DNA from 3 places in the Sporolactobacillus sp. Y61 genome. Region 3 is predicted to be linked to each of the others. Evidence: predicted binding sites of a transcription regulator. Region 3 holds the regulator's gene; each other region holds the start of a gene.
What was found. The regulator Rex, encoded in region 3, represses fermentation and respiration genes when NADH is low (regulators of the CRP and FNR family bind a similar motif). The targets are predictions, from matches to a motif close to TTGTGAAATATTTCACAA.
Positions count from the first base shown of each region.

Region 1: a site for Rex is predicted at 7,711-7,728, ahead of ABNN70_RS13480 (flavocytochrome c). Genes of this name have one in related genera too.
Region 2: a site for Rex is predicted at 6,851-6,868, ahead of scfA (six-cysteine ranthipeptide SCIFF). Genes of this name have one in related genera too.

Region 1 is NZ_CP159510.1:2,803,842-2,813,760, reverse strand. Features, by position in the region: gene lonB (ATP-dependent protease LonB) at 1-1,206, shown strand, start outside; gene yihA (ribosome biogenesis GTP-binding protein YihA/YsxC) at 1,379-1,972, shown strand; gene hemA (glutamyl-tRNA reductase) at 2,141-3,520, shown strand; gene hemC (hydroxymethylbilane synthase) at 3,566-4,498, shown strand; gene ABNN70_RS13495 (uroporphyrinogen-III synthase) at 4,504-5,292, shown strand; gene hemB (porphobilinogen synthase) at 5,289-6,275, shown strand; gene hemL (glutamate-1-semialdehyde 2,1-aminomutase) at 6,280-7,572, shown strand; gene ABNN70_RS13480 (flavocytochrome c) at 7,746-9,515, shown strand; gene ABNN70_RS13475 (DUF421 domain-containing protein) at 9,690-9,919, shown strand, end outside.
Region 2 is NZ_CP159510.1:2,824,602-2,834,520, reverse strand. Features, by position in the region: gene ABNN70_RS13590 (cation diffusion facilitator family transporter) at 1-756, opposite strand, end outside; gene ABNN70_RS13585 (DUF4173 domain-containing protein) at 971-2,539, opposite strand; gene ABNN70_RS13580 (fructose-1,6-bisphosphatase) at 2,780-4,786, opposite strand; gene scfB (thioether cross-link-forming SCIFF peptide maturase) at 5,010-6,419, opposite strand; gene scfA (six-cysteine ranthipeptide SCIFF) at 6,583-6,732, opposite strand; partial or broken gene ABNN70_RS13565 (CocE/NonD family hydrolase) at 6,922-9,284, opposite strand.
Region 3 is NZ_CP159510.1:268,636-278,554, forward strand. Features, by position in the region: gene groL (chaperonin GroEL) at 732-2,360, opposite strand; gene groES (co-chaperone GroES) at 2,395-2,679, opposite strand; gene ABNN70_RS01360 (type II CAAX endopeptidase family protein) at 3,114-3,794, shown strand; gene map (type I methionyl aminopeptidase) at 3,965-4,723, opposite strand; gene ABNN70_RS01370 (redox-sensing transcriptional repressor Rex) at 4,807-5,451, opposite strand; gene ABNN70_RS01375 (ABC-F family ATP-binding cassette domain-containing protein) at 5,661-7,622, shown strand; gene ABNN70_RS01380 (ZIP family metal transporter) at 7,679-8,488, shown strand; gene tsaD (tRNA (adenosine(37)-N6)-threonylcarbamoyltransferase complex transferase subunit TsaD) at 8,668-9,684, opposite strand; gene rimI (ribosomal protein S18-alanine N-acetyltransferase) at 9,693-9,919, opposite strand, start outside.

The sequences.
Region 1 (9,919 bases), 690 kb from region 3:
CCTAAAGAAGGAGCCGTGACCCGGGCACATGGAGGCCTCCTCTTTATTGATGAAATTGGGGAACTTCACCCCATTCAGCTCAATAAGCTGCTGAAAGTGCTCGAAGATCGAAAAGTTTTTCTTGAAAGTGCCTACTACAGCGAAGAAAATCGTCAGATTCCCGTTTACATTCACGATATCTTTCAGAAAGGACTTCCCGCCGACTTCAGACTGGTCGGGGCGACCACAAGGCGCCCTGAAGAAATCCCGCCGGCCATCCGTTCACGCTGCCTGGAAATTTTCTTCAGCGAACTGAGCCGGTCGGATATTCAGCGGATTGCCGAACGCGCCGGGAAGAAACTGCATCTTGATGTACCTCAGGCGTGCCTCGAAAAAATTGCGGATTATGCAAAGAACGGCCGTGAAGCCGTCAATATGATTCAAATTGCGGCGGGCATGGCTATGTTTCAGGGAAACGCGGCGATGAAGATCGGCCTGGATGAAATTGAGTGGGTGATCCGTTCCAGCCGGCTTGTTCCCAAACCGAATCGAAAAGTCCCTGTAAAGCCGGAAATCGGACTGGTCAGCGGACTCGCCGTTTACGGATCAGGTCAGGGAGCCCTTCTGGAAGTTGAGGCGTCTGCTGTGAAAAGTCGCCATGGCGGTAGCCTGACCGTGACCGGGATCGCTGAGGAAGAAACCATGGGCTCCTCAGGCCGGTCGGTTACACGAAAAAGTATGGCCAGGGGATCGATTGAAAATGTCCTGACCGTGTTAAACAGAATGGGTTTTGCAACCTATAAGTATCACCTGCATGTGAATTTTCCCGGCGGATCTCTGGTGGATGGTCCATCCGCGGGTATAGCCATGGCTGTTGCTGTCTGTTCGGCAATCATGGGACGCGCTGTGTGTCCGGATCTGGCCATGACCGGTGAACTTGGTCTTCATGGACAGGTCAAACCGGTTGGAGGGATTATGGCGAAAGTTGGAGCAGCCTGTGAAGCGGGGGCAGTCCGCGTGATGATTCCCCGTGAGAATATGCAGGAAGCGTTAAAAAAGGTCCAGGGTGTTGAAGTGATCCCCGTCGATTCATTTCGCGAGGTTCTGGATCTGGCATTACTTACTGCTGAGGAGCGACGGTTTGTGCAGGAAGCACCCTACTCGGATCAGATGAATGAGGAAATGTCGGCCAGAGGGACGGAACAGCAGATCAGAAAACCCGGTTAATAGAGAAGAATGATGCCGGACTTCATGCAGAGGTCCGGCTTTTCAAATTGATTTATAACGCACACTCGTTACTTCAGTCATGAGTAAGTGAGAATATGTTATTATTGTATAAAGTATGAAACATACGTTAGAATGGTTTGTACAAAAAGAGTATCCCATAGAGGAGTTAACCATGAAAATTACTCAGGCGGAATATATCATCAGTGCAGTAGGTCCGGCACAGTACCCCGCAGACGGACTCCCGGAAATAGCGCTTGCCGGCCGTTCAAATGTCGGTAAATCTTCATTTATTAATAAGATGCTCGGACGCAGGAACCTGGTCAGGATTTCTGAAAAGCCGGGCAAGACTCAGAAACTGAACTATTTTAAAATAAATGGTTGTTTTTATTTTGTAGATGTACCGGGTTATGGTTATGCCAAAGTCTCTAAAAAAGAGCGGGAAGCCTGGGGGAAAATGCTGGATAAATATTTTTCAGAACGGGGCACATTACGTGCTGTTGTTCATCTCGTCGATATGCGCCACCCGCCCACACATCAGGATATTCAGATGCACGAATACCTGAAATTTTACGGTCACCCGGTCATTACCGTGGCTACGAAAGCGGACAAACTGTCCCGGGGAAGCTATCAAAAACAGAAAAAGATGATTACGCATACACTTTCACTTAAGAAAGATGAACCCCTTCTCCTTTTTTCTTCGATGACAGGTATGGGTACAGACGAAGCCTGGCAGGCAATTGACCGTCTGATCGTAAATGACATGTGAATACTTTGTGAACACCGGGTGATAATTATCACTACATAACGCACCTAACTTTTGATTTTAATAAACTGATTTGTTATTTTGAAATAAGAGGCATAAATAAAGGAAATCTCTTTATCATACGATCATACATGGTCTTGTGAAGTGTTTATTTATATGTGGGGGAGTTTCATGCACATTCTGGCAGTGGGAGTCAACTATCACAGTGCTCCGGTCCATATAAGGGAACATTTGGCGTTTAATAAATCAGGTATTGAGAAAGCGCTAACAATTTTGCGGAATACGAAAAGTATTTTTGAAGATGTCATTATTTCTACATGTAATCGCACAGAAATCTATGTTGTCAGTGATCAACTGCACACGGGACGCTATTATACAAAAAGATTCTTTGCTGAATGGTTCCATCTTTCCATAGCAGATCTTGAACCCTTCCTTTTTATAAAGCATGGCAGGGAAGCAATGGATCATCTTTTTCGTGTGACTTGCGGACTTGATTCCATGATTCTGGGGGAGACACAGATTCTCGGACAGGTCAGAAACAGTTTTTTGACTGCACAGTCGGCGGGGACAACAGGGACGTTTTTTAATGAACTGTTCAAGGAAGCACTGACCGTAGCCAGAAAAGCTCAGCATGTCACACAGATTAATGATCATCCGGTTTCCGTGAGTTATGCGGCTGTAGAAATGCTGCGCCACCGGTTTGGCACTCTTGAAGATAAAACGGTACTGATGATTGGTGCCGGTAAAATGAGCAGACTGGCTCTGAAGCATCTTGCCGGTAATGGTGCCGGAGATCTTTTGATTGCGAACAGAACCACAGAGAAAGCGGTTCACCTTGCAGCGCAGTGTGGCGGAAGGCCGGTGCGCTTTGACAGTCGAAATCATTTAATCAGAGAGTCGGATATTGTGATTACGGCGACTTCGGCACATGAGTATCTGCTTACGGGAAAAGAAATTCATTCCGCAATGTCCGGGCGTGAGAGGCGTCCTCTTATTCTTGTAGATATTGGTGTTCCGCGCAATATTGATCCTGAGGCGGGAAAAATCGAAGGCGTGTTTCTTTCTGATATCGACGATCTTAAAGATGTCATCGAAAATAACAGAGAGGCACGTCTGCAGGCTGCTAAGCGCATCGTTCCGATGATTGAGCAGCAGATGGTAAAGTATGAGGAATGGCTGCAGACCCTCGGGGTTGTTCCGGTGATCACCGCGCTCAGGAAAAAGGCACTGGAGATTCATGCGGAAACGATGACGAGTCTTGATCACAAACTTCCGGAGATGACCGAACACGAAAGAAAGGTAATCAGCAAACATACCAAAAGCATGATTAATCAGTTGCTGAGGGATCCGATCAGTAAAATCAAGGAACTTGCCGTTCAAAACAGCGGCAGGGAAGCCATCCGTCTCTTTGCCGATATCTTTCATATTTCGGATAGCGTCACATCGGGGACGTCTCACGATGATACCTCAAAAGGCGGAAAGACCGCTGAACAGGATGAAATGGATGGAAAAACAGGGAAAAAAACGGAACAGGCGGTTCAAATCCATTAATTTTTCAGCTATGATTTTACTCAGGGAGAGAGATGACCAGGCAGAATGAGGACCCTTGTCATAGGTTCAAGAAGAAGCAAACTGGCTCTTGTACAAAGCCGGAAAGTGATGGAAATACTGAAGGCGGCTTCAGGCGGCCTTAACGTTCAGATCAGGCATATTGTGACCCGCGGTGACCGGATTCAGCATGTCGCCCTGTCGAAAGCAGGTGGAAAGGGTCTTTTTGTCAAAGAAATTGAACGGGCACTGCTTGACGGGTCAATTGATCTGGCGGTTCACAGCATGAAGGATATGCCTGCAGACCTCCCTGAAGGGCTGGAAATTGGCGGAATTCCGGCTCGTGAGGACCCGGGTGATGTTCTGATTTCGCGAAACGGGGGTGATCTTGACACACTCGCGCCCGGCGCAATCATTGGGACAAGCAGCCTGCGCCGGGCAGCTCAGATTTTGTATAAAAGGCCGGATCTTAAGATTAAAACGTTGCGGGGCAACGTCGATACCCGTCTCTCAAAGCTGAAGTCCGGGGCGTTTGATGCCATCGTCCTTGCCAGAGCCGGTTTGAATCGATTAGAGAGAAAAGAACAGGCAATCTCGATTCCGTTTGCCGTCATGCTCCCGGCTGTTGGCCAGGGGGCACTGGCGATTGAGTGCCGGTCCGGAGATGCAGAACTGAAAGCCTTGCTGAAGAAAATCAGTGATGAGAAGACGTGGCGTACGGTTCTGGCTGAACGGGCGTTCCTGAAAAAACTGGAGGGTGGCTGCCAGGTGCCGATCGCGGCCCATTGTGTATTGCGGGATGACGGCTGCTTTTCTCTCGACGGGCTCGTTGCTTCACCGGACGGGCAGACCCTGCTGCGAACAGAAAGGGATGGCCGGAATCCTGAGAAACTGGGTTACCTGGTCGCAGAATCCCTGCTTAACCGGGGTGCGGATAAAATACTGGCTGCCTTCCGTCCGTCTGAACCGGGAAGGGAATGAGTCAAATGATACAGGTACTGAAAGGGAAACGTGTACTGATTACCCGATCTGCCGGTCAGGCTTCAGAAATGATTGCCCGGGTACAGGATTATGGCGGAGAGGCGGTAACGGTTCCACTGATGAGCTACCGATTCGTACCGGTTCCCCGTGACGAACGAACACGCTGGCTGGATCACGTTAGCCGGGCTGATCTGATCATTCTGACCAGCGGGAACAGTGTCGATTTTTTTATGCGTACGCTCGATACCCCGGCCAGAATCAGAGGAAAACGACTGGCGGCCGTCGGACGCAAGACAGCCCGGAAACTTGCAGATGCCGGTCTGAAAAACGTCTATGTTCCGGAAAAGTACACAGGCAAAGCGCTGGGGAAAGCACTCCTGACCGGAACATTACATGCAGAGCGGATTGTTTTTCCTCATGGCTCGCTGACTGACCCGTCCTGGATTCATGATCTGAAGTCACATGGCTTTAACGTGACAGAGCGGACGCTTTATGAAACCGTACCGGATCTGTCTCAAAAAGAGAGACTGGCTGAAATCATGCGTTCCGGGGAAATGGATGCACTGACTTTTGCCAGTCCCTCTGCCGTCCGCTTTTTTACGGAAATGCTTAATGAAGAGACGTGGAAAAAAGCCCTGACTGCGAGTGTCGTCGGAGCAATTGGACCGTCAACGGCCCAAAGCCTTGATGCACTCGGCTTCGCTGCTGATGTGATTCCAAAATACTTCACATCCGTTGATCTTATTGACGCTCTGGCAAATTTTTATAATAAAAGAAAGAAGTCCTCAACATGACAGAACTACATTTTGATCGTCACAGACGGCTCAGAAGAACAGCCGTACTCAGAGAAATGGTTCGGGAAACCTTTCTCAGACCCTCTGACTTTATCTATCCGATTTTTGTTACCGAAGAAGGCAGCCATATCAGGTCGGAGATCCCATCGATGCCCGGTGTCTTTCAGTATTCTGTGGACAGACTGGATGAAGAACTGAAAGAAGTTACGGATCTCGGCATTCCATCCGTCATCTTTTTCGGCATTCCGAAGAAAAAAGACGCCGTCGGCTCCGGGGCCTATGACGCGCATGGCGTCGTGCAGGAAGCCATACGGCTGACGAAAAAGAACTACCCGGATCTGGTTGTGATCGCAGATACGTGCATGTGTGAATATACAGATCACGGACACTGCGGGATCGTTCACAATGGAGATGTGGATAATGATGAAAGTCTGGATTACCTGGCCAGGACGGCTGTTTCTCAGGCGGAGGCAGGTGCTGATATTATCGCACCATCAAACATGATGGACGGCTTTGTGACGGCGATCCGTCATGCACTGGACGAGGCAGGCTACCAGCAGATCCCGATTATGTCCTATGCGGTAAAATATGCCTCCGCATTCTTCGGACCTTTTCGTGATGCAGCCGAAAGTGCACCGAAGTTTGGCAATCGTAAAACCTATCAGATGGATCCGGCAAACTGCCGGGAGGCACTCAGAGAAGCGGATTCCGATGTCCGGGAAGGTGCTGATTTTATCATTGTTAAACCGGCTCTGCCCTATCTGGACGTTCTGAGAGATGTCCGGAATTCGATCAACCTTCCACTTGTTGCTTATAACGTCAGCGGCGAATATGCTATGGTGAAAGCAGCCGCGCAGAACGGCTGGATCAATGAGAAGGCTGTCGTTCTCGAAGCGCTGACTTCGATGAAGAGGGCCGGTGCCGATCTGATCATTACATATCATGCAAAGGATGCCGTCCGCTGGCTCCGGGAAGAGGGTTAAGAATATGGATTTCAGTAAATCAATTGCAGCTTTTAAGGAAGCGAAGCCTTTGATGCCGGGAGGCGTAAACAGTCCGGTACGGGCCTTTCCTGCCGTTGATCTGAATCCGATTTATATGGATCACGGGAAGGGGTCAAAAATTTATGATCTTGACGGAAACGAGTACATCGATTACGTCCTCAGCTGGGGACCGCTGATTCTCGGACACGCTGATGAGAAAGTCGTCGAATTCGTCAAGAAAACTGTGGAAAAAGGGACCAGTTTCGGTGCCCCGCATATTCTTGAGACCAAACTTGCGGAACTGGTCATTGATCGTGTGCCCTCAGTTGAAAAGGTGCGCATGGTGAACTCCGGGACAGAAGCGACCATGAGCGCGATCCGACTTGCCCGCGGCTACACGGGAAGAGATAAGATTCTCAAGTTCGAAGGCAGTTATCACGGGAGTTCGGACTCACTTCTGATCAAAGCCGGTTCCGGGGTCGCAACGCTCGGCCTTCCGGACAGCCCCGGTGTTCCGGCACAGCTTGCCAAGGATACACTTACCGTTCCCTACAATGATGCAGAAAAGGTTGATGACGTGTTCAAACAATTTGGACACGACATTGCCTGCATCATAGTTGAGCCTGTCGCCGGGAATATGGGGGTCGTTCCTCCTGTTCCCGGATTTCTGGAAGAACTGCGGCGGATTACCAGACAGTACGGCTCGCTTCTGATTTTTGATGAAGTCATGACCGGATTCCGGGTCGCCTATCATTGTGCGCAGGGTTATTATGGGGTTACTCCGGACCTGACCACGCTCGGAAAAGTAATCGGCGGCGGTCTGCCAGTAGGCGCATACGGCGGCAGAAACGATATCATGAGCCAGGTGGCGCCGGAAGGACCGGTTTATCAGGCCGGCACACTTTCCGGTAATCCGCTGGCGATGGCAGCAGGTTATATGACGCTGAAGCAGTTGAAACCTCAGGACTATGATGATTTCAGATTAAAGGCGGACCGTCTTGCAAAGGGCTACAGGAAAGCAGCAGAAAAATATCACATTCCGCTGTCAGTTAACCAGGCCGGCGCAATGATGGGCTTTTTCTTCACTGATCAGAAAGTCATTAATTATAAACGTTCGAAAGGATCCAATCTGGAACATTTTAAAAAGTATTTTGCCGCGATGATCAAACAGGGCATTTCCCTGCCTCCTTCTCAGTTTGAAGGGGTCTTCCTGTCGACAAAGCACTCCATGGAGGATATCAGGAAAACGATTGATGCAGCCGAACAGGCATTTAAGGAGATTGCGGAATCTGAATAAGAAAATTGAATGATCTGTAAATCCCTTCAAAAGTGGCGCAGTTTCCGGTGCCATTTTTGAAGGGATTTTTTTGTGACTGATGTCATCAACAGTAATTACGGGATATGGTAGCATAGGCAAGTAAGCGATTACATTATTTTGTGAAAAAAATCACTAATTGGAGGCGTTACGACATGACTTTCAGGTGTCATAAGACCGTATGTCTGATATTGATGCTCTTTCTCGTTGCCGGCACGATCCTGTCGGGGTGCAGCAGCAACGCTTCATCAGACACAGGGAAGTTTGATCCCGGAACCTATGAAGGCGTGTCTAAGGGGCACGGGGGAGACGTAAAAGCAAAAGTAACAGTCACAAAGGATAAAATCAAGAGTATTACGGTGGATGCAAAAGGTGAAACCGGACAGATTGGATCCGGAGCCGCCCGTCAGCTGACCGATGAAATTATTGCCACGCAAAGTCTGGCTGTGGATGCGGTATCCGGGGCGAGCGAGTCCAGTGCTGCTATTCTGGAAGCCGTCACTCGGGCACTTGAGAAGGCGGGCGGTGACATTGAGGCATTAAAAGATCCGAAAAATAAAATAACGGTCAAAGAACAAAAACAGAAGGATCTGAATGTAGATGTTGCAGTTATCGGATCCGGCGGCGCAGGACTGTCCGCAGCGATTGAAGCAGACGCGGCAGGAAAATCCGTCGTGATTCTGGAAAAGATGCCGATCATCGGTGGAAATACCAACCGGGCGACGGGGGGTATGAATGCGGCAGAAACAAGTATTCAGAAAAAAGCGGGCATTAAGGATTCCAGGGAGACATTTTTTAATGATACGATGAAGGGCGGAAAGAATCTGAACGACCCAAAATTGGTCCGGACTCTGGTCGATCACGCGCCTGGAACAGTTGAATGGGTCAATCAGCTCGGTGCGGGTCTGACCGACGTGACGCTGGGCGGCGGAGCGACAAACAAACGTTTGCACCGGCCGGCTGACGGCTCACCTGTTGGTCCTGTACTGGTTAATGTGCTGACAAAGAAAATCAAGGCAGAAGGCATCCATATATTATTGAATACCCGCGCTGAGAAATTAATGGTAAAGAATGGAACAGTTGCAGGGGTGGAAGCAAAAGACGCCAAAGGAAATCTGTTTCAGGTCCATGCCCCTGCTGTCATCATGGCTACAGGCGGATTCAGTGCAAACAGTGATATGGTTGAGAAATATCGTCCTGATTTGAAAGGCTATTTTACCACCAATCATAAAGGTGCAACAGGAGAGGGCATCAGGATGGCCGTAGATGCCGGTGCTGCTGTCACCCAGATGGATCAGATTCAGACCCATCCGACGACGGATCCCGAAACCGGTTTTATGTTCACCGAAGCGGTCCGTGGTGATGGAGGCCTGCTGATCAACCGCGAAGGGAAACGCTTCGTTGATGAAATGGAAACGAGAGATGTCGTATCTGATGCCATCATTGCCCAGAAGGACCATCAGGCGTTTCTTGTGACGAACGATGCAATTAAGGAAAAAAATGCGTCACTCGCCCAATATATTAAAGATGGTTATGCGGTTGAAGGAAGTAATGTAGAGGAACTTGCCCGGGCAATGAAGGTTGATCCGGGAACGCTGGAGAAAACCATGGCGGACTACGCTTCATATGTTCAGAAGGGAAAGGATAAAGAATTTGGTCGGGCACATCTTGAAGAACCGCTTACGGAAGGAAAATATTATGCGATTCCGGTGGTCCCGTCAGTCCACCATACAATGGGTGGTCTGAAAATCGACACAAAGGCACATGTGCTCCATTCATCGGGTCGCCCGGTTAAGGGGCTGTATGCAGCGGGTGAAGTCACCGGCGGGGTACACGGAGGCAACCGTCTGGGCGGAAATGCTGTTGCAGATATTATCACTTTCGGCAGGATTGCCGGTCAGACAGCTGCAGCTGAAATAAATTAATCAAAAAATCAAACAGGATGCACCTTCCAAAGCAAACGGTGTCCTGTTTTTTTGTGTGCTGAGAAAGGGCAGGATGGGTTATGTTGCGGGCAACCCACTAATTTCTGATATTTCAACGAGACTGAGCCACAATAAGGATATTCTATATTCCTGTTGCGGGAGGGTGGGCTGACCATGCATTTTCTCCAGATTGCAACCGAATTGATCATCGGTTTTATTGCTCTGTTTTTATTGACCAAGATATTAGGTAAAGCGACACTTTCACAGGTTACTGCTTTTGATTTTATCTCTGCGATTGTGCTTGGTGAATTCGTCGGGAATGCGCTCTATGACAAAGAAGTAGGTATCGGTTCCGTGCTCTTTGCCATCGTTTTATGGGGTGTTATGATCTACATCGTGGAGTG
Region 2 (9,919 bases), 670 kb from region 3:
CAGAATGACCACATCAACAATGGTATTATTTCCATAGTTCCTTGCCTTGATCGTCCGGACGTCATCCACTTCAGAGATAGAACGGATCGTTTCTGTATATTCATTGATCTTTTTTTCATCAAATCCATCGGATAAATTAAAGGATGATTCTCTGAAAATATCCCAGCCGGTTTTACAGATCAGGATGCCAACAAGTATCGCGGCAACGGTATCCAGCCAGGGAAGATGTAACTGAGATCCGAAAACACCGACAGCAGTCCCGATGCTTACCCAGGCATCAGACAGATTGTCTTTCGCAGCTGCCATGACCGAAGAGCTGTTGATTTTTCTGGCAAGTTTTTTATTATAACGGTAAACCAAATACATAATGACTGCGCAAAAAATACCTGTCCATGCAGCTGTGACGTCAGGAATGGTCTGATCACCTGCAAAAATGGACCGAATGCTGTCGTATAGTACATTCAGTCCAACAGCGACCATGATGAATGAAGCAACCAGTGAAGCGATGGTTTCACTGCGCCAGTGTCCATAAGGATGATCACTGTCCGCGGGACGGCGGGACATTTTTAAACCAATCAGCACAGCAAGCGATGCAGCAATATCAGTCGCATTGTTCAGACCGTCTGCGCTTAAAGCCCTCGAATTCATGAAGAACCCGATAATCAGTTTGAGGCACGACAGAACAAGGTAAGCCATGATGCTGATCACTGCTCCCCGTTCCCCACGCTTCAAATTCATATATTTATCCTGAATCATACGAACACGTCCTCAGCTTCGCTAATCTCTCCACATATTACCAGTATGGCTGTGGGTGTGTCTACGGGAACTTTTTTTCTGATGCTTATCAAATTCACCATGCTGAAAAATATTTGCCTGCAGGTAACAAAAACTCCCTGCAGCAGGTGCAGGGAATCTCTATTATATCATGACTGACGTGAGTTTTTAACTTCAATCCAAACCGTTCATGATTTCAGGGCTCCTGGTATTCCACATGGGATTCATAACCGGGATGGAAGGTCAAATGGTATCCGGACAGGATTTTTCGTGCTCTTTCCTTTGAGAGGTTGAATGACTGCCAGGGCAGATCAGCGTCAAGGCGCTTTTTACGCTCCAGCAATTCATTTTCCATTCTTGCCGAGACACGTTCATCTTTTGCACCAAGCAGTCGGACAAGCTCCGGTACAGCATCATCTGACAGGGTCCCAAGATAGACGGTATCTATTTTACCGGTCATCTGGTATCGGTCAATGTTGTAGTTGGCAATCAGAGCATCTATGTTCAGATAATTAATAAGAACAAAAGCCGTAACAGAACTCAGGATCAGCCCCTTCCACAAATTGATGTTTTCCCTCCAGATACGGACCAGAGTGAGGATGAGCAGGACAAAGAGAAAGATCATAAAGGCATGCGTCAGAATGCGTAAATACGTAAAACCATACATCATTTCATACAGGTACATTCTGATGAATGCGGAAAGTAGCATGATGCCTGTGCACAGAACAAGCAGGGACTGAAAACTTTTTAAAACCAAGTTCATGCCTGTGCTACTTTTTCTGGTAAAGTAAATCAGGATAATCAGAATGGTAAAATTAATCAGTGTGACCAGTATCAGTTCAAAGAACCCGCGTCGGGCGTATTCGGCATAAGTGAAATGATCCGGGAGCGAGAAGGAAAAGCCGCTGAACAGATAGGAGAACTGGATCCAGGTAAACAGCAGGTAGATCATATTGATCATACTCAGCATGGTCACAGAGATGACAGGATCCAGACCGCTATCCGTGACCGTCTGTCTTTTCTTCGGAGACCGATCTGCACCGGAAGGAATAATCAGGCTCCACAAATAACTGAAGGTCAGGATCGCTACCCCCGCAGCAAATAGAAACTGTGGTAACCAATCATTAAAATTTAAATGAAAGAAAAACCCGGGAAGCCGGTTAACCAGACGTTCAAACTCAATGTCTGCCGATGCGAGAAGCGAGACAATAATGACCAGCAGAGGAACAGTAGCTATCACGCCCAGTATGACCTTCAGAAATGTGCTGTTTTTCTTCAGGCCCGATCGCGAACGAATGAATCCGGCAATGATCCGAAAGGGAAGCGCAATATAGGCGAACGGCCGATAGAAAAAGCCATAGAGTACATCTCTGATGAAAAAGAAGGAAGACCATTGCTCACTGGCTCTGCCGCTGATCAGTGTCGTTTGAATGACAATAAGTATGGGTATGGCAATAAAATTCAGTGCATGGAACAGCGGATTTGAGAAGATGAGCCAGGTCAGTGACAGCAGGCTCACCGGAATCAGCAGCAGCCAGCCGAAATCCGGCCTGATCCTCATTGCCTTACCGGCGTTCAGGAAAAATGCGCCATAAAAGGCGATCACAAAAATCGGATAAGACAATCCCGGATTTTTATCAAAAAAGAGGACATTCGCCAGAATACCGATAAGAGCAGCACTGACAATCAGTATCCAGCATCGTTTTTGATGAAGGGCAGCAGGTTGCATGTCTCCGTCTGTCTTTTGTGTTTTAAGAGGGTTCAATGTGTGACACTCCTTTACATGTCATTTTCAGGTTTAAGCTATGAGCAGAATTATTTTTCAGAACTGAGTATAACATATTTTATGTTGAAAAACAGTATAAATTTATTGATAAACGATAATTATATATTGAATATAAGCAAACAATGGGACAAAAAAACTCCGGGGATGGCTGAGCATCCCCGGAGTCAGATGAATATACGTTTATTTTATCCCGCATGAAACGGCAGTGCTGCTTCAGGGTCAACGAACATGGCCGGGTGCAGGATCACTGCCCGTAAAACCCTCACTGATTGATGTTTTACTTATTTTGGAATATTTATATTTTAAAAGATCTTTAAGGATTAAGATCTGTTCTTTCAGCGCTTTGCCGGTATTTGTTTCTGCAACTTTTTTTCGACGCAGTTCACGGTCGACCAGCCTGCGGACGGACAGGACATCGGAACCGGTTCGCAGGACATCGGCTTTCGATGAAAAGTGCTGATGGGCGACAAGCTGCATACCGTAAGAGTTATAAAGAAGCGTGTATCCGGCGATCCCCGTCTTTGGCTGATAAGCTTTAGAAAATCCACCATCAATGACAATCATTTTACCGTTTGCCTTAATTGGATTTTCTCCGTTTTTTTCTTCAACCGGTGTATGGCCGTTGATGATGTGTCCCTCATCTGGATCCAGATGGAATTCTGCCAATATCTTGCGGCAGACTCCTTCTTCAGCGCGCAGACGGTAATAGGGATTTTTCTTTTCCACATGCGTTTCTTTTTCACTGATAAAATACCGTTCGAAGGTGGTCATTTCCCTTTTCCCGAAAAGTGATGAATTCTCACCTGTCCATAAATACCAGACCATGTCGGTTGCCAGATCATCCGTCTTCTCAGGGTGCGCGAAGCACTCACGCAGGTTATGTTCAAAAAGATCAAGCAGCTCTTTTCCTGCGTATGTTTTTCCTTCAATGGTCATCTTTTTCATACTGCCATCTTCGTTGAGCGGGATGCACCCGTGGATCAGCAGATTGCCGTTATATTTCAGATAAAGGCTGCCTTTTCTGACAAGAAACTGCATATGTCTGGCGAGTTTTTCAGAATGCTGCACAGAGAACAGCAGTTTATCAATAACTTTTTCTTCTTCATCGAGCAACCGTTCAGGATGTTCAGGGTCAATAGTGGAAAAACAGGTGTTCTTCAGCTTCCATGTTTTACCGCCCAGTTCAATGGTATCACGGTTGTAATCTACTTTCTCCAGAACCAGACGGCGCTGCATTTGAAAATCTGGCCGGCGCTTAATAATTGGCATTTCCAGTTTAAACTGGATGATAGAGATAGCCTGATGCATCTTAGTAATCTGCAGGATCTCATTTTGGGTCAGCTGACCGTCATCCGGTCCCAGTTTTGGCCGAAATGCCGGATTGTCATCATAGTATTTTTCTGCCAGATTGAGCAGCGGGATCAGATTGATTCCGTACACATCCTCAATAATATCCAGATTATTATATCTGGCACATATGCGGAGAATATTGGCCAGGCAAACCTTTGATCCGGAAAAAGCGCCGATCCACAGGACGTCGTGGTTTCCCCACTGGATGTCTACTGAGTGGTAATGCATCAGGGTATCCATAATCTTATCCGGATCCGGCCCCCGGTCATAAATATCGCCTACGACATGGAGATGATCGACCACCAGTCGCTGAATGGTGTACGCAAGGCCAGTAATCAGTTTACCAGCTTCACCGAGTGACAGAATGCTCTGGATGATTTTCGCATAGTAGCTTTTTTTGTTGGAAAATTCATCGGTTTTATATAAGAGTTCCTCTGTAATATAGACGAATTGTTCAGGAAGGGCTTTGCGAACTTTGGAGCGGGTATACTTCGATGAGGCGAAAGCGACCAGACGAATCATTCGGGCAATCGTCTGACTGTACCACTGATTCAGTTCGTCTTCAGTTCTGATACTGCTTCTGATCAGTTTGAGTTTTTCCTCCGGATAATAGACGAGGACAGCAAACTCATTCATCTCTTCTTCAGGCAGTTCATTCTGGAATAAATCCCTGATTTTCTGTTTCACATTTCCTGATCCGTTTCGGAGCACATGCTGGAACGCATGAAATTCGCCGTGCAGATCACTGACAAAATGTTCCGTTCCCTTTGGCAGGTTTAATATCGCCTCCAGGTTGATAATCTCAGTAACGACTTTCTCTTCACAGTCATATTTCTCAGCAAGTAAATCAAGATACTTTTTATACTTTTTATCCAATGGCCAGCCTCCTCATTTTTGCCGAAAACAAGCTGTAAACGATTACACTGTCTTTCATCATCTATTATACAAGGAAAACAGGGTCAGAGGGTAAAATATGATATAACAATGATCAAAATGTGTTACCAGACTTTAACCGGAAAAATGAAAATAAAAAAACACCGGGCAGATTGCCGGTGTCAGGTATGATTCTATTTCAAGGTGTCCGTATCTCGCCGGGCAGTCAGGCTTCAGTTGCCCTTTGCTTCTGATCCTTCATAGCCTTCAGCGATTCAGCTGCTTTAATCATCATGGCACATTCGATCCGTTTACGGAAAACGTCACAGCTGAAAGAAAAATTTCCGTTCAGCGAACCGGTGGCATGGAGTGCATTAGCCGGACATCCGCCGCTGCAATACAATTTCGCCCAGCAGTCCCGGCATTCCGGTTTGCTGTAGCAGGTGACCTGTTTGAACCGGTTCTGAATCTCCGGCTTTATGATCCCGTCCCAGATGTTGCCCATGCTGTAGGCCGGGTCGCCGACAAACTGATGACACGGGAATAATTCACCCCATGGTGTGACCGCGAGATACTCTGTTCCGGATCCGCACCCGGAAATCCTCTTATGGATGCAGGGACCTTCCGTCAAATCCAGCATGTAGTGATAGAAGATGAAGCCGTGGCCCTGTTCTTCGCGTCTGAGCATCTCTTCAGCAAGCAATTCGTACTGGTGGTAAATCTCCGGAAGGTCTTCCTGCTTCAGGGCATAAGGTTCCTTCGGGTCGCAAATGACCGGTTCCATGGAGAGCCGTTTGAATCCCAGGTCAGCCATATGGAAAATGTCATTAGTAAAATCCACATTATTATGAGTAAATGTACCGCGTACGTAATATTCTTTATCTCCGCGCTTTTTGACGAAGTTTTGGAATTTCGGAACAATATAGTCGTAGCTGCCTTTTCCATTAACCGTTTTACGCAGCCGGTCGTGGACTTCCTTCCTGCCGTCAAGGCTCAGAACCACATTGTGCATTTCCTTATTCAGAAAATCAACGATCTCGTCTTTCAGCAGCATGCCATTCGTCGTCAGGGTGAAACGGAAAGTTTTGCCACATGCCTTTTCCTTGCTTCGGGCGTAGGCAACCAGCTGTTTGACTACTTTCCAGTCCATCAGCGGTTCACCGCCGAAGAAATCGACATCGAGATTTCGATGGAAACCACAGTTTTCAAGGAGAAAATCAATCGCCCGTTTACCGACTTCAAAGCTCATGATTGCCCGTGCGCCATGATATTTTCCCTGACTGGCAAAGCAGTAATCACAGGACAGGTTGCAGGTATGGGCCACATTCAGACAGAGCGCTTTAATATACGTTTTTCGTTTACTCAGATCGAAGGACAGATCTTTGTATGCATCTTCGCTAAACAGCTGTCCGTTTTCTTTCAGTTTGCCGACTTCATTCCATGTGTTCCTTATCTCCTCCTTCGTGACGTCTTCATGTCCCGTATATTTCTCCATCAGCTGCGAAATAATTTCTTCAGCGGTGTGATGTGAGTACAGGGCAATGACATCATAGGCCAGGTCGTCGACAACATGTACGGCTCCGCTGTAGGTATCAAGAACAATATTGTACCCGTTCAGTTTATATTGGTGAATCATAAGTGGTGTTGGACTCCTTTATGAAGAAAAATCTGCCGGCCGGCAAGTCGCGGGCGTTGCGGGGGCTTTGTTTTTCGAATACTTTTTTGACAATGTGATTCTTCTTATGGGATGAAAAACAGCCGTCTGCCGCAGATCAGGCAGACGGTTTCGCAAAGACCACTTATTTACCTGCCGGTTCAGCACATTTCTGATTAGCAACGCCACAGGAGGTTTTGCATGCAGACTGGCAGGAAGTCTGGCATTCACCATGGCCGCCATGTTTCATCGATTCTTTCAGATCCATCGTGTTCAGTGAGATGATTCTTTTCATCGGTTCGTCCCCTTTGATTAAAAACATTTTTATATCTTCACCCGAACAGTTTCCAAAGCAGCATGATCGTTGCTGATGGAAACCATTAACATTCATTATACAAAAGGGGACCGCTTCGTTCTGTGATTTTTCACATAGAAAAAGCAGCCGGTGAGGAATTTTATCGGCTGCTCAGTTCATTTTTGATTATTTGAAAGGAATCGTAAGAAAACTGTGGTCCAGTGCCAGTGAATAACGCAGAGGCTGGTTACCGCGCACAGTCATGCCGAAATCAGTGGCATAGACGATCAAGCCCAGACGGTGACCGGTAACCAGTTTATGGAAGGTCGGCTGTAATTCAGTGGCTATATCATAGAACTGATCCGGCTTCAGCTCATCCACCTTCCAGGTGTTTTCTCTGTTTTGCAGATTGATATGACCTTTTGTGATCATTTTGAAGGGAGTGGGAAACCTGGCTAATGTGAATTCACGAAGCCTGTCCTCACGCCAGTGATAGCCCAGATCCAGGCGCTGAATCGGGGAAGGTGAAGCATTCAGCCGGCGCGCTTCACCGTAGTCGACCAGCTGAAAACTGAGCAGGCCGAACGGGCGGTTCGAAGCGACCCGGGCATGAACGCCGACCTTTCCATCAATGATTCTGTCCCCGGTCATTTTTTCGGACTTAAGCAGCAACCGGTTTTCACTCAGCGGGTTTTTCTGATCATCGAGAATATCATGGGACCATTGATCAACATGCGCACAATAGCGATTAAAGACCTCCTCGGGCAGCTGATCTTTAAATGACAGAATCTGATGTGAATCGGGCTCTGAGGCCAGCTTTCCCGGGGAAAAATAAAGGGTGGATTTTTGCAGATCCGGTTCAGACCAATCCGGATAAGCATGCCAGGTTTCCGGAACGACATTATCCTGTACGATAACCGGCGGCAGAAGCTCTTTTACCCCGTTTGAGATGCCATACAGTTCGTGGCTGATCCAGAGATTAACGATATCTGTGTAATCAATAGAACGAAAGGCATTGATATAAATATGCTGTCCCTGATGCAGAATGATTTTTTTGCATACCGGGACATGACGCAGTTTCTGCCATAATTGTTCCGCCTGGCGGGGTTTGACGTTCCAGTCGTTCAGACCATGGACCATCAGAACATCGCATTTGATCTTTTGAACATTGTTTAAGTAATTACGGGCATCCCAGAAGGTATTGTAGTTGCCCGATTCACGGTCCATATCCCTGGCCATTTGCTTCATTTGTTTTTCAAAGAAGTTTTTTATGTTTAACTGGTAATCGGCGGCGGATTTCATCCTGCTTAATGTTTCAATAGCCAGCACATCCGCGTCTTCTCCGGGAAAACCGCGGGAGCCAGGGTCAGGCCGCCGGCGCGGTAATAATCGTACCAGGAAGAGATAGCTGCTTCGGGAATTATTGTTTTCAGGCCTTCAACACCGGTTGCAGCGGCTGCCGTAGCCAGCGTTCCCAGATACGAACGGCCGGTCATGGCGACAGAACCCGAGCACCACCAGGCATCGATTGCCATGTTATCGGTGCGATTGGTAAACGCCCGTCGCCTGCCGCTTAGCCATTCGATCACATCAATCGTCGCCTCTGTCTGCTGTGGGTCCCCGCAGGTCTGTATCCCGTCTGAATCCCGTGTACCGATTCCCGCAGAATAAACGACGGCGAACCCGCGTGCCAGAAAATAATCATTTAATGTATATGACCATTCATGACTGAATGTTTCACATGTGTCTTTTGTTGTTCCGGCAACCGGGCGCGGGTCGGGCAGTGAACATTTTCTGCCCTTCCAGGCAATATCCTCATAGTGAACGTCATCCGGCTTTTTTTCTGTAAGAGGGACATTCACATTATGGGTCGCTTTCTTCCCGGCTTCATCATTGATTCCCTGATTGTAAGGACTGGCAGTATAGAGGACGGGGACTTTGAGCCCTTTGTTTGTATCCTCCGGGCGGATGATTTCGACTTTGAGTAAATCACGCATACCGTCCTGATCGGCGTCAACAGAGGATTCGACATAGACGACCTCGCGAATCAGTCGGGAGGTATCGAAGACGGCCTGGGCTTTTCCATTAAAGAACAGGGGCTTTCTGTCAGCCGGTAAATCATAAAATGGGACGAAATATCCCTGATTCGTCAACTGATCCAGAAAGGTCTGTCCTCCCTTAGTATGGGTGGTCAGAAGCAGGTACCAGGCATCCAGTAACCGATCTGTATCCCATTCTCCCCTGGCATGAAGATAGGGCAATTGTATTTTCTCCATAGCCGCCAGCGGATCCTCTATATCATAGTCGATATCTGCGAGGAATCCGCACAGCTGAAGAGCGACAAGATAGAAGACTTTCCGGGTGACAGGCTGACCTGAGCTCAGGTAATCTGCCAGATTGATATCAGGGGCTGCGAGAATATTTTTCAGTTTGGCGTCAAAGGCACTTTCTCCTTTGACATTTAAAAAAGCTTTGCGCAGTAATAAACGATATGCAGCTGACGGCGTTGAAGCAGCCTGAACTGAGTCATCAATAAAATGAATGCGCTGCAATTCTTCAATCACCATCTGATGATCGGCGTTAAGCCTTGCAAATTGATTATTTTTCATTGAAAAGAACTCCTTATGTATTAGTCCTGATGGAGTTATTATAGCATGCAGCAGGACCTTCCGGCTTTCATGCCAGGTGAACCGGATTTCAAATGCAGTTAAATGATGAGATAACTCCATTCATATTGAGGATTTGTACAGTAGGGGAGGCCTGCTGAAGCGTTCGGGACTATAGAAATTGGCGGACTAAGTTGCCTTTTGTTCCTGCCACCTGGGCGGCAGGAACAAACCCAGTGATACCGCTGAATGTCCAGATGGCTAATTTATTATTGCAATCTATCTATTAAATATATTTCTCTTATCGCGTGAAAAAAACAAAAAAGGGAGTGATCGTAATGAAAGTACACAACGTCCTGGCCAGAATGTGCAAGTGGCTGCGCGATAGAGTGAATAAAAATGGCTTGCATGGAAACAGACACGAATCTTCATGGAGGGATGGTGAAGAATGGTTCGCGGTACCGCGAACGTCCTGGCTCTTTTTTGATTTCCAAATAAAAAACGTACGCTATTTCTTGCTATCATATCGATGCGGAACAAAAGTCCCATGGTTTCTCGGGAGACGACCATGGACTTTTTCA
Region 3 (9,919 bases):
TGGGGGCGGGCTGCTTGCGTAAACGGCCGTCTCTCCACCCAGCTGTTTCGGCGCGATCAACAACCAACTAACCAGACAATGGACAGGATCGTTAGTTGTGAATCCAGTCGTTTGCTTAATAGGCAGAGATTTTCCGCTTAAATGCAGAATGGAACTCGTATCAGAGTATCATAAGCGGAGATTTTCCGATTAGGCAATGAAAAATCCCCCCTTTTCATGTTTTGTTGAGTCAATAGGCAGAATCCCTCCGTCTATTGAAATTCGCATTGATCCTTTTTACTGAGTTAGACGGAATTTTTCCGCCAAGCGGTTTTGCGCCTGCTTCGAACCCGAAACAGCCGGCGCTCAGCACCGTGCTGCCGTGCTTACCTCACCCGAACTGCTGATGTCCTCATTTATTGAGCCACCGGGCAGCAATGCCGGGCCATCCTGGGTGAGACCGTAATCCTTAAGTTTTGTCTGCATTAAAAAAAGGGGGCCGATCGTCACTGCTGTTCATAACCATGGATGTGCAGTCTGCCGGGCACACAGGGGAGCCATTCAGGAAAGAGTTTTGTTGCTGCAGCAGATGCCGGTCTCTTTAACTTCAAAAAAAGGCACGAAAAAAGAGGCCCTCATCAGTAGACTAACCTCATGAGAAACCTCTTATTTCCTTATTAAATCAGTTTACAGCACATAGATGGCAGATTAATATCCGAACTATGCCCGGGTCCCCTGGGGGTCAGGCATGATTACATCATGCCGCCGCCCATGCCTCCTGGTGCCTGCGGTGCCTGAGGAGCAGGATTTTTTTCCGGTTTGTCGGCAACAACAGCTTCAGTGGTCAGCATCATGGCTGATACGGAAGCAGCGTTCTGCAGAGCCGAACGGGTTACCTTAGTCGGGTCAACGATACCGGCTTCAATCATGTCTACCCATTGATTCTTGGCGGCATCGTATCCGACACCCGTTTTCTGGGTCTTCAGCTTTTCAACGATTACTGAGCCTTCGAGTCCGGCGTTTTCGCCAATCTGACGAACCGGTTCTTCAAGAGCGCGAATCACGATATTGACACCGGTCTTTTCGTCGCCCTCAGCTTCGACTGCCGCAACGTCTTTGATGACATTGGCAAGGGCTGTACCGCCTCCGGCAACAATACCTTCCTGAACCGCCGCACGGGTTGAGTTCAAGGCATCTTCAATACGCAGTTTGCGTTCCTTCAGTTCTGTTTCAGTAGCCGCGCCGACTTTGATCACGGCGACACCACCGGCCAGTTTAGCCAGGCGTTCCTGAAGCTTTTCCTTATCGAAATCGGAAGTTGTTTCTGCCAGCTGAGCTTTGATCTGGTTGACACGTCCGGCAATCTTTTCAGAATCTCCGGCGCCTTCAACGATCGTTGTATCGTCCTTCGTTACGATCACTTTTGCAGCCGAACCTAACTGATCAAGGGTCGTTTCTTTCAGTTCAAGGCCAAGGTCGCTCGTGATCACCTGACCGCCTGTCAGCACAGCAATATCTTGCAGCATAGCTTTCCTGCGATCACCAAATCCAGGTGCTTTAACAGCGACAGCTGTAAATCTGCCCTGCAGTTTGTTGATAATCAGGGTTGCGAGTGCTTCACCTTCAACATCTTCTGCGATGATCAGAAGTGATTTACCCTGCTGAACAACTTTTTCAAGTACAGGAAGGATTTCCTGAATATTTGAAATCTTCTTGTCGGTAATTAGAATGTATGGATCTTCGAGATTGGCTTCCATCTTATCCTGATCTGTTGCCATATATGCCGAAGCATAGCCGCGATCGAACTGCATCCCTTCTACGACATCCAGTTCCGTTGCGAAGCCTTTGGATTCTTCAATTGTTACCACACCGTCGTTTCCGACTTTTTCCATTGCTTCTGCAATCAGTCCGCCGACTTTTTCGTCAGCTGCGGAAATTGAGGCAACCTGAGCAATAGAAGCTTTGCCTTCAATTGGTTTGGAAATCTTTTTCAGGCCTTCTACAGCGGCCTGAGTCGCTTTTTCAATACCGCGGCGAATACCCATCGGATTCGCACCGGAAGCAACGTTTTTCAGACCTTCGCGGATCATGGCCTGTGCAAGAACCGTTGCAGTCGTCGTTCCGTCGCCGGCAACATCGTTCGTCTTGCTGGCCACTTCGGAAACAAGACGGGCACCCATGTTTTCAAATTTATTTTCAAGTTCAATTTCTTTCGCAATCGTCACACCGTCGTTCGTGATCAGCGGTGAACCATATTTTTTATCAAGTACGACGTTCCGGCCTTTCGGTCCAAGCGTTACCTTTACCGCATTTGCCAGAGCGTCTACACCATTCAGCATCGAGCGGCGCGCTTCTTCACCAAACGTAAGTTCTTTTGCCATTATTTAAATTCCCTCCTGATATGATTTAACCGTTTCATTCAATGACTGCAAGAACGTCGTCCTGACGAACAACCAGGTAGGCCTTACCGTCATATTTCACTTCGGTACCTGCATATTTTGAAAAGATTACTTTTTCTCCTTCTTTCACATCAAGCGCGATACGTTCGCCCTTATCGGACACTTTGCCCGTTCCGACTGCGACAACCCGTCCTTCCTGCGGCTTTTCTTTGGCCGAGTCAGGCAGCACGATGCCACTTGCCGTCTTCTCTTCCTTTTGCTGTGGTTCGATGACGATCCGATCACCTAATGGCTTTAACATGAAAAAACCCTCCTTAAAAAGGTGTTAAGTAAGTACTTTGTTAGCACTCTCACCCTCTGAGTGCTAATCCATCTAATATAATAATCAATTCCCTTCTTTTTTGCAAGTTTTTCCTTAAAAATTTATCGCACCCGATGCACCGCTTCAGGAAGGGCTTTGCGGGCTTCCGTCCGTTCATTGCAGCCGGAGATTGTGTCAATCAGGCGCCATCAGCAGATTGTTCTCTGATGTATGCTAAAATAAAGTGAAACGCCAACCAGTGAGGGGTCCCTTTGAACCCATCGAGCTGCTGCGGGCTGTGATTCTCCACCCGGGCCGGTTCGTTTACTTTCATAACTTTAAGATGGGAGGCTCACTGCCCGTTCATGCGGGATACATATTACCGTTTCTGACGTGCTTTTTTCATTCTAACAGAGATATGAGGTGTCCGGGATTTGCTGAAACGCTATATTATGATTGTGGTTATTTATTTACTATGCTTTATCTCCCCTTTTATACCAGGTTTCATGTGGCTTGCCGGCCGGTTCCCGACGATTCAGCAGGGATATGGAACGGTTTATACCGGCGTCTTTCTGATCACACTGGCGGTTGTTCTGCTGCTGCTGCTTCCTGAGCGGCACATGCGTTCAGATAAAAAAGCTTCTCCGCTGATCTCGGTCGTCTGGGCGGTACTCGGCGTCTTCGCTCTCTACCTGATTCAGGTTCTGTCTGTGTTGATCAATTATGCCGCATTTGGACAGATTCCGAAATCGGAACATACGCAGGACATTATTTCTCTGGCCCGTATGTCCCCGATCTTTATTTTAACGGTCAGTATCGTCGGCCCGCTGCTGGAAGAAATTGTTTTCCGTAAGATCTTCTATGGCAGCCTGCGCAGAAAAACAGGTGTGATCCTGGCGGCAATTATCAGTTCCCTCGTTTTCGCATTGATGCATGGTGATATCCGCAATCTGATCATCTATTTCAATATCGGACTTTTCCTCTGCTTTACCTATCAGATGACGAACCGAATCGTGGTCAATATGTTCATGCATGCCGCCATGAATGCCGCAGCTGTGCTGATCAGCCTGAATGCTCCGGCCATATCAGGCCTGGCTCTCTCCTTCTTCCGCTGAACCTGTCCTGTTGACAGGGGTAGCTTTTCGCCTCATAACGAAGAACAATCTGCCGGCTGACAAATTGCGGACACCGCCGGAGGCTTTGTTTTTCTGAAACTTATTCTGGAAAAAAACTTTATACTAAAAAAAGGATTCCACTTCCAGCGGAATCCTTTTTACAGCCCTGTTTATGCTTCATCATCAAGGGTGGTCAGAATTTCCGGACCATCCTTTGTAATGGCAATCGTATGCTCATATTGTGCGGAAAGTGAACCATCCACCGTCCGTGCTGTCCAGCCATTGTTATCAACTTTCGCCTGCCAGCCTCCGGTATTCAGCATCGGCTCAATGGTAATCGTCATGCCGTCCCTGAGTCTGAGACCGCGGCCCGCTTTGCCATAATGGGCGACGGCCGGATCCTCGTGCATGGTCGGTCCGATCCCATGACCCACAAATTCACGGACAACGCTGAGTCCACGCGTCTCCGCGTATTCCTGGATCGCATGGCCGATGTCCCCCAGCCGGTTGCCGACGACGGATTGCTTTATTCCTTCATAGAGGGCTTCTTTTGTCGTATCCAGCAGGTGCTGCGCTTCATCAGAAATATTTCCAACTGCATAACTCCATGCGGAATCGGACAGTGCACCGTTCAGGTTTACAACCATATCAATCGTCACAATGTCACCGTTTTTCAGTGGCTTTTTGTTTGGAAAACCATGGCAGATTTCATCATTGACCGAGGCGCAGGTTGCATATTTATAGCCCTGAAATCCCTTTTCCTCCGGAGTGGCACCGTTTTTTTTCAGAAAATCATTGACGAATTCTTCGATGTCCCAGGTGGTGACCCCCGGCCTGATCATCGATCTGATTTTCTGATGCGTCAATGCAAGTAATCTGCCGGACTTTTTCATCTCGGCTATTTCATTTTTTGATTTTAACTGAATCATCCGTACATTCCACCTTTATCTTTCCCGTGTCTACTTTACCAGAGCATAACACTTTGTATTGTAACACTTTATCAGCTTTAAGATTATTGAGATTGCTTTTCTTCTATTGCATGATTCAGGAAATAAATCAGCGCCTGGAGCTCTACCGTCATGTCGACATGGCGGACATAAACGTCAGGCGGCAGCTGCAGGCGGACCGGAGCAAAGTTCAGAAACCCGTGTATACCCGAAGCCATGGCAAGTTCCGCTACTTTCTGCGCCTGGCCGGCCGGAACCGTCAGAATGGCCGCTGCGATGTCGGTGTTATCGTCCGTCTTCAGTTCATCCAAGGTATGAATCTTTGTTCCGCCAATCTCCTTCCCCGCTTTCGAAGGATTGACATCATAAGCTTTCACAATCCTTGTATTATCATTTTTTTGTAAGTTGTGGTTCAGGAGCGCTGTACCAAGATGACCGACACCAATTAAAATCACTTTCGATAATTCATCCTGATATAAAGTCTTTCTCAGAAATTCCATCAGATGCCGGGTATTATACCCGTAGCCCTTTCTCCCGAGCGCACCAAAATAAGAAAAATCCTTGCGAATGGTTGTGGAATCTATCTGCACAATTTTACCAAACTCAGAAGATGAGATGCGTGTTTTTCCATTTGCCACCAGGCGCTGAAGCGACCGGTAGTACACCGGAAGCCGTTCCGCAGTCGCCTGGGGTACTTTTTGAACTGCCATGACTGTCCTTCCTCCCCGCTCTGTATCAATCCACCTGTATCTCTTTAATTATATTCATTTTTGAAAGCGGATCATTCTTTTTTACTATACATCAATACGAAACATATTTGTTCCTCTTTTCACAACCGATATTCCCGGTTGCCTGATAAAACGGGAATAGGATACAATGATGAGTGTGAATGCTTATTGCGTACCTGAGGTGATCATGATTGATACTCCTGCAGACAAATGGGATCAGCAAATCTTTTGCTACTGAACTTATTTTATCTGATATTAATATAGAAGTGAAATATGGTGAACGTGTTGCGCTTGTCGGAAGAAACGGTGCCGGAAAATCGACACTTCTGAAAATCATTGCCGGTGTGATGCGTGCGGACAGCGGCGAAGTCATTATGCCGAAAGACCGCACGATGGGCTATCTGCCGCAGAACGCGACATTAAACTCGACACGGGGCATCTTTGACGAACTGCAGACCGTATTTGAGCCGCTCATTGAAATCGAGAAAAAAATGCAGCAGATGGAGAAACAGATGAGCGACCCCTCCCGGTTTACCGATGACAAAGCGTACAACCAGCTGCTCAAATCCTATGACACGCTTCAGGCAGAATACAAGGCAAAAGGCGGATATACGTATCAGGCTGAGATCCGCAGTGTACTGAACGGACTGAATTTTGCCGATTTCCCTGATGACACACCGGTCAACAACCTGTCCGGGGGCCAGAAAACTCAGCTGGCGCTGGGTAAGCTGCTCCTTCTCAAACCGGACCTTCTGATTCTGGATGAACCGACAAATCACCTGGATATCGAAACGCTGAACTGGCTTGAAAACTACCTTCAGCGCTATCCGGGCAGTATCCTCGTCGTCTCCCATGACCAGTATTTTATGGATAAAATTGCGACGAAAGTCTATGAAGTGGTGCATCATACCGTTCATAAATATGATGGCAATTATACCCGCTATCTGGAACTGAGGGCGGCGGAATACGAAAATGCGATGAAGCGCTACGATAAACAGCAGAAAGAAATCGAACGGCTGAATGAATTTGTCCAAAAGAATATTGTCCGGGCGTCGACGACCCGACGCGCACAGAGCCGCCGTAAACAGCTGGAAAAAATGGACATCATGGATAAACCACGCGGAGATGAAAAGTCGGCTGCTTTTTCTTTTGACATTGAAAAACAGAGTGGAAACGACGTCCTGTCTGTTTCAGACCTGTCCGTCGGCTACTCCGCGGATTCCCCGATTGTCTCCGGCCTCCATTTTCGCATCACGCGGGGAGAACGGGTAGCTCTTGTCGGGCCAAACGGGATCGGCAAATCAACGATCTTAAAGTCTATTGCCGGAGGATCTACCCTGATTTCGGGTCACGTCCAGCTCGGCAGCCAGGTTACTATCGGTTATTATGATCAGGAACAGACAAGTCTGATCCCGGAAAAGACGGTTCTGAATGAACTCTGGGATGACTATCCGCTGAAACCGGAGAACGAGATCCGAAATGTCCTCGGCGGATTTCTCTTCTCGGGTGATGACGTCAAAAAATTAGTTGCTCAGCTCAGCGGCGGAGAAAAAGCAAGGCTTCTTCTGGCCAAACTGATGATGCGCCATGACAACCTCCTGATTCTGGATGAACCGACCAACCATCTGGATCTGGACAGTAAAGAAGTCCTTGAGGCGGCACTGATGGATTATCCCGGGACTATCCTTTTTGTTTCGCATGACCGGTATTTTATCAATCATCTTGCGACCCGTACTCTTGAACTGTCCAGAGAGGGGATCACCGAGTATCTTGGAAATTATGATTATTATGTAGACAAAAAGGAGGAGCAGCGGGAAATTGAAGAACTTGATGCACAGGATGGGCAGAGTGCTCCTGCAAAATCCGAGAAAGCTCCTGCTTCGTCAGGGAAACAGCATTTTCTGAAGGATAAAGAGAAGAAAAAGAAACGGAGACAGCTGCTGCGTACCATTGAACAGACCGAAAAAGAAATCAGCGGTCTTGAAGCCGATATTGACAAGGGCGAAAAATCGCTCCTGTCGCCCGCCGTTTTCAACGACACGAAGAAGGCAAAAGAAGTGCAATCGCAAATTGATCAGAACAATGCACAAATCGAAACGCTGATGGAGAGATGGGAGTCAGATCAGCAGGAGCTTGAGAACCTTGGCGAATAGACCGGGAATCACTAGTCACGAAAAAAGGAACGGGGATGAACAAGGAGGTCCTGAACATGTTTCACCAGCTCGCATCATTAAATCCAATACTGCTTGCACTTATTGCAGGTCTGTTTACATGGGGCTGCACAGCACTGGGCGCCTCGCTCGTCTTTTTCTTTAAAAATCTGAACACAAAAATGGCTAATGTGATGCTTGGATTTGCTGCCGGGGTGATGATTGCGGCCAGTTTCTGGTCTCTGCTCTCACCGGCTATTGAATTGAGTTCCGGTCTTGGCAAACTTTCATTCATTCCCGCACTCGTCGGTTTCTTACTTGGCGGAGTCTTCCTGCGCCTCGTTGACCGGCTGATCCCTCATCTGCATTTCGGCTTTCCGGAAGTTGAAAAAGAAGGGCCGAAAACAAAGCTGCGGAAAATCATTCTGCTCGTTCTTTCCATTACCATTCATAATATTCCGGAAGGTGCCGCTGTCGGCGTCGCCTTCGGAGCTGTTGTTACCGGAAATACTGAAGCGCTCATCGCCGCCCTGGTTCTGGCCTTCGGTATCGGGATCCAGAATTTTCCTGAGGGTGCCGCTGTTTCCATACCTCTTCGCGGCGAAGGCCTTTCACGAGGCAAAAGTTTCTGGTACGGCCAGCTGTCTGCCGTTGTCGAGCCCATCTTCGCCGTCATCGGTGCGTTCCTTGTCGTCGTTGTATCGCCGGTTTTACCCTATGCTCTGGCTTTTGCTGCCGGCGCGATGATCTTCGTCGTCATTGAGGAACTGATTCCCGAATCCCAGCGGGAAGGATCTACAGATCTGGCTACAGCAGCAACCATGATCGGATTTGCTATCATGATGACGCTCGATGTGGCACTCGGCTGATCCGATTTTAAAAAGGCGATGGACTTGATGCCCATCACCCTTTAGAAGGTATAAAACTTTTGAGAAAAAAAAGGTTCAGAAAAACGAAGCCTGCGGGCGGCGTCTGCCATTTACCCCGCCGGCCGGTTTTTCTTCAGTATCAGGTCTGCCTGAAGCCATGGAGCAAAAGGCCGAAAGAATCAAAAATCTTCGATCCGCAGATTTGCGCTTCCATTTAAGGACAGGTCCGCCCTTGTCCCCTTGAGATAGCCAATGGTTCCGGCCGCCGCAATCATTGCCGCATTGTCTGTGCATAATTTAAGCGGAGGAATCGACAGAGGAATACCGCGCGTCCGGGCGGTTTTTTCCATTTCGCTTCTGATTCTGCTGTTCGCCGAAACACCTCCGGCAACAAGGATCTGCACGGCACCAAATCTTTCTGCAGCCCACATTGTTTTTTTCGTCAGGACTTCGGAAACACTTTCCTGGAAACTTGCCGCCACATTTGCCCGGTCAATATTCCGGCCTCGCTGCCGCTCATTGTGAATATAATTGATCACCGAAGATTTCAGCCCGCTGAAGCTGAAATCAAGCGACCCTTCTTCAAGCCACGCTCTTGGGAAAGGAATCACCGCTTTTCCCTCCCTTGCCAGCCGGTCGATTTCCGGTCCGCCGGGATAAGGGAGCCCCAGCGTACGTGCTACCTTGTCAAAAGCTTCACCTGCAGCGTCGTCTCGGGTTGTACCGACGACCTGATACGAGCCATGTTCCTTCATATAAACAAGCTCCGTATGGCCTCCGGAGACAACCAGCGCAATCAGCGGGAACCTGAGCTCATGAACGAACCGATTGGCGTAGATGTGTCCGGTGATGTGATGAACGGGAACAAGCGGCAGATGATGGGCAAAGCAGAGCGCCTTGGCTCCATTTACGCCAACCAGCAGTGCGCCGATCAGACCCGGCCCCTGCGTCACGGCCACAGCATCTAGATCCTTCCATGTCACACCCGACCGGTTCATCGCCTCTTCGCAGACCACCGTAATCTGATCAACGTGATGGCGGGAAGCCACTTCAGGCACCACCCCGCCAAATCTTCTTTGAATATCTATCTGTGAAGCAACGGCATTAGAACGAATGATCGTTCCATTTTCAACAACTGCCGCCGCCGTTTCATCACAACTCGTTTCAATACCAAGAATCATTGTTTTCTGATCGATTTTTATCATTATAAATTCACCCACATAACCAGAGCATCTTCACCGTTATTGGAATAATATTTTTCACGGATTCCTCCGTGACGAAAGCCGAGTTTCCTGTACAGATTCTGCGCGATGAAGTTACCCGCGCGCACTTCCAGACTCATTGTTCTGCAACGCCGGGAGCGTGCCAGCATCATGACTGTACGAAGAAGGGTCTCTCCCGTTTTTCGCCCTCTGTACCCGGCAAGGACAG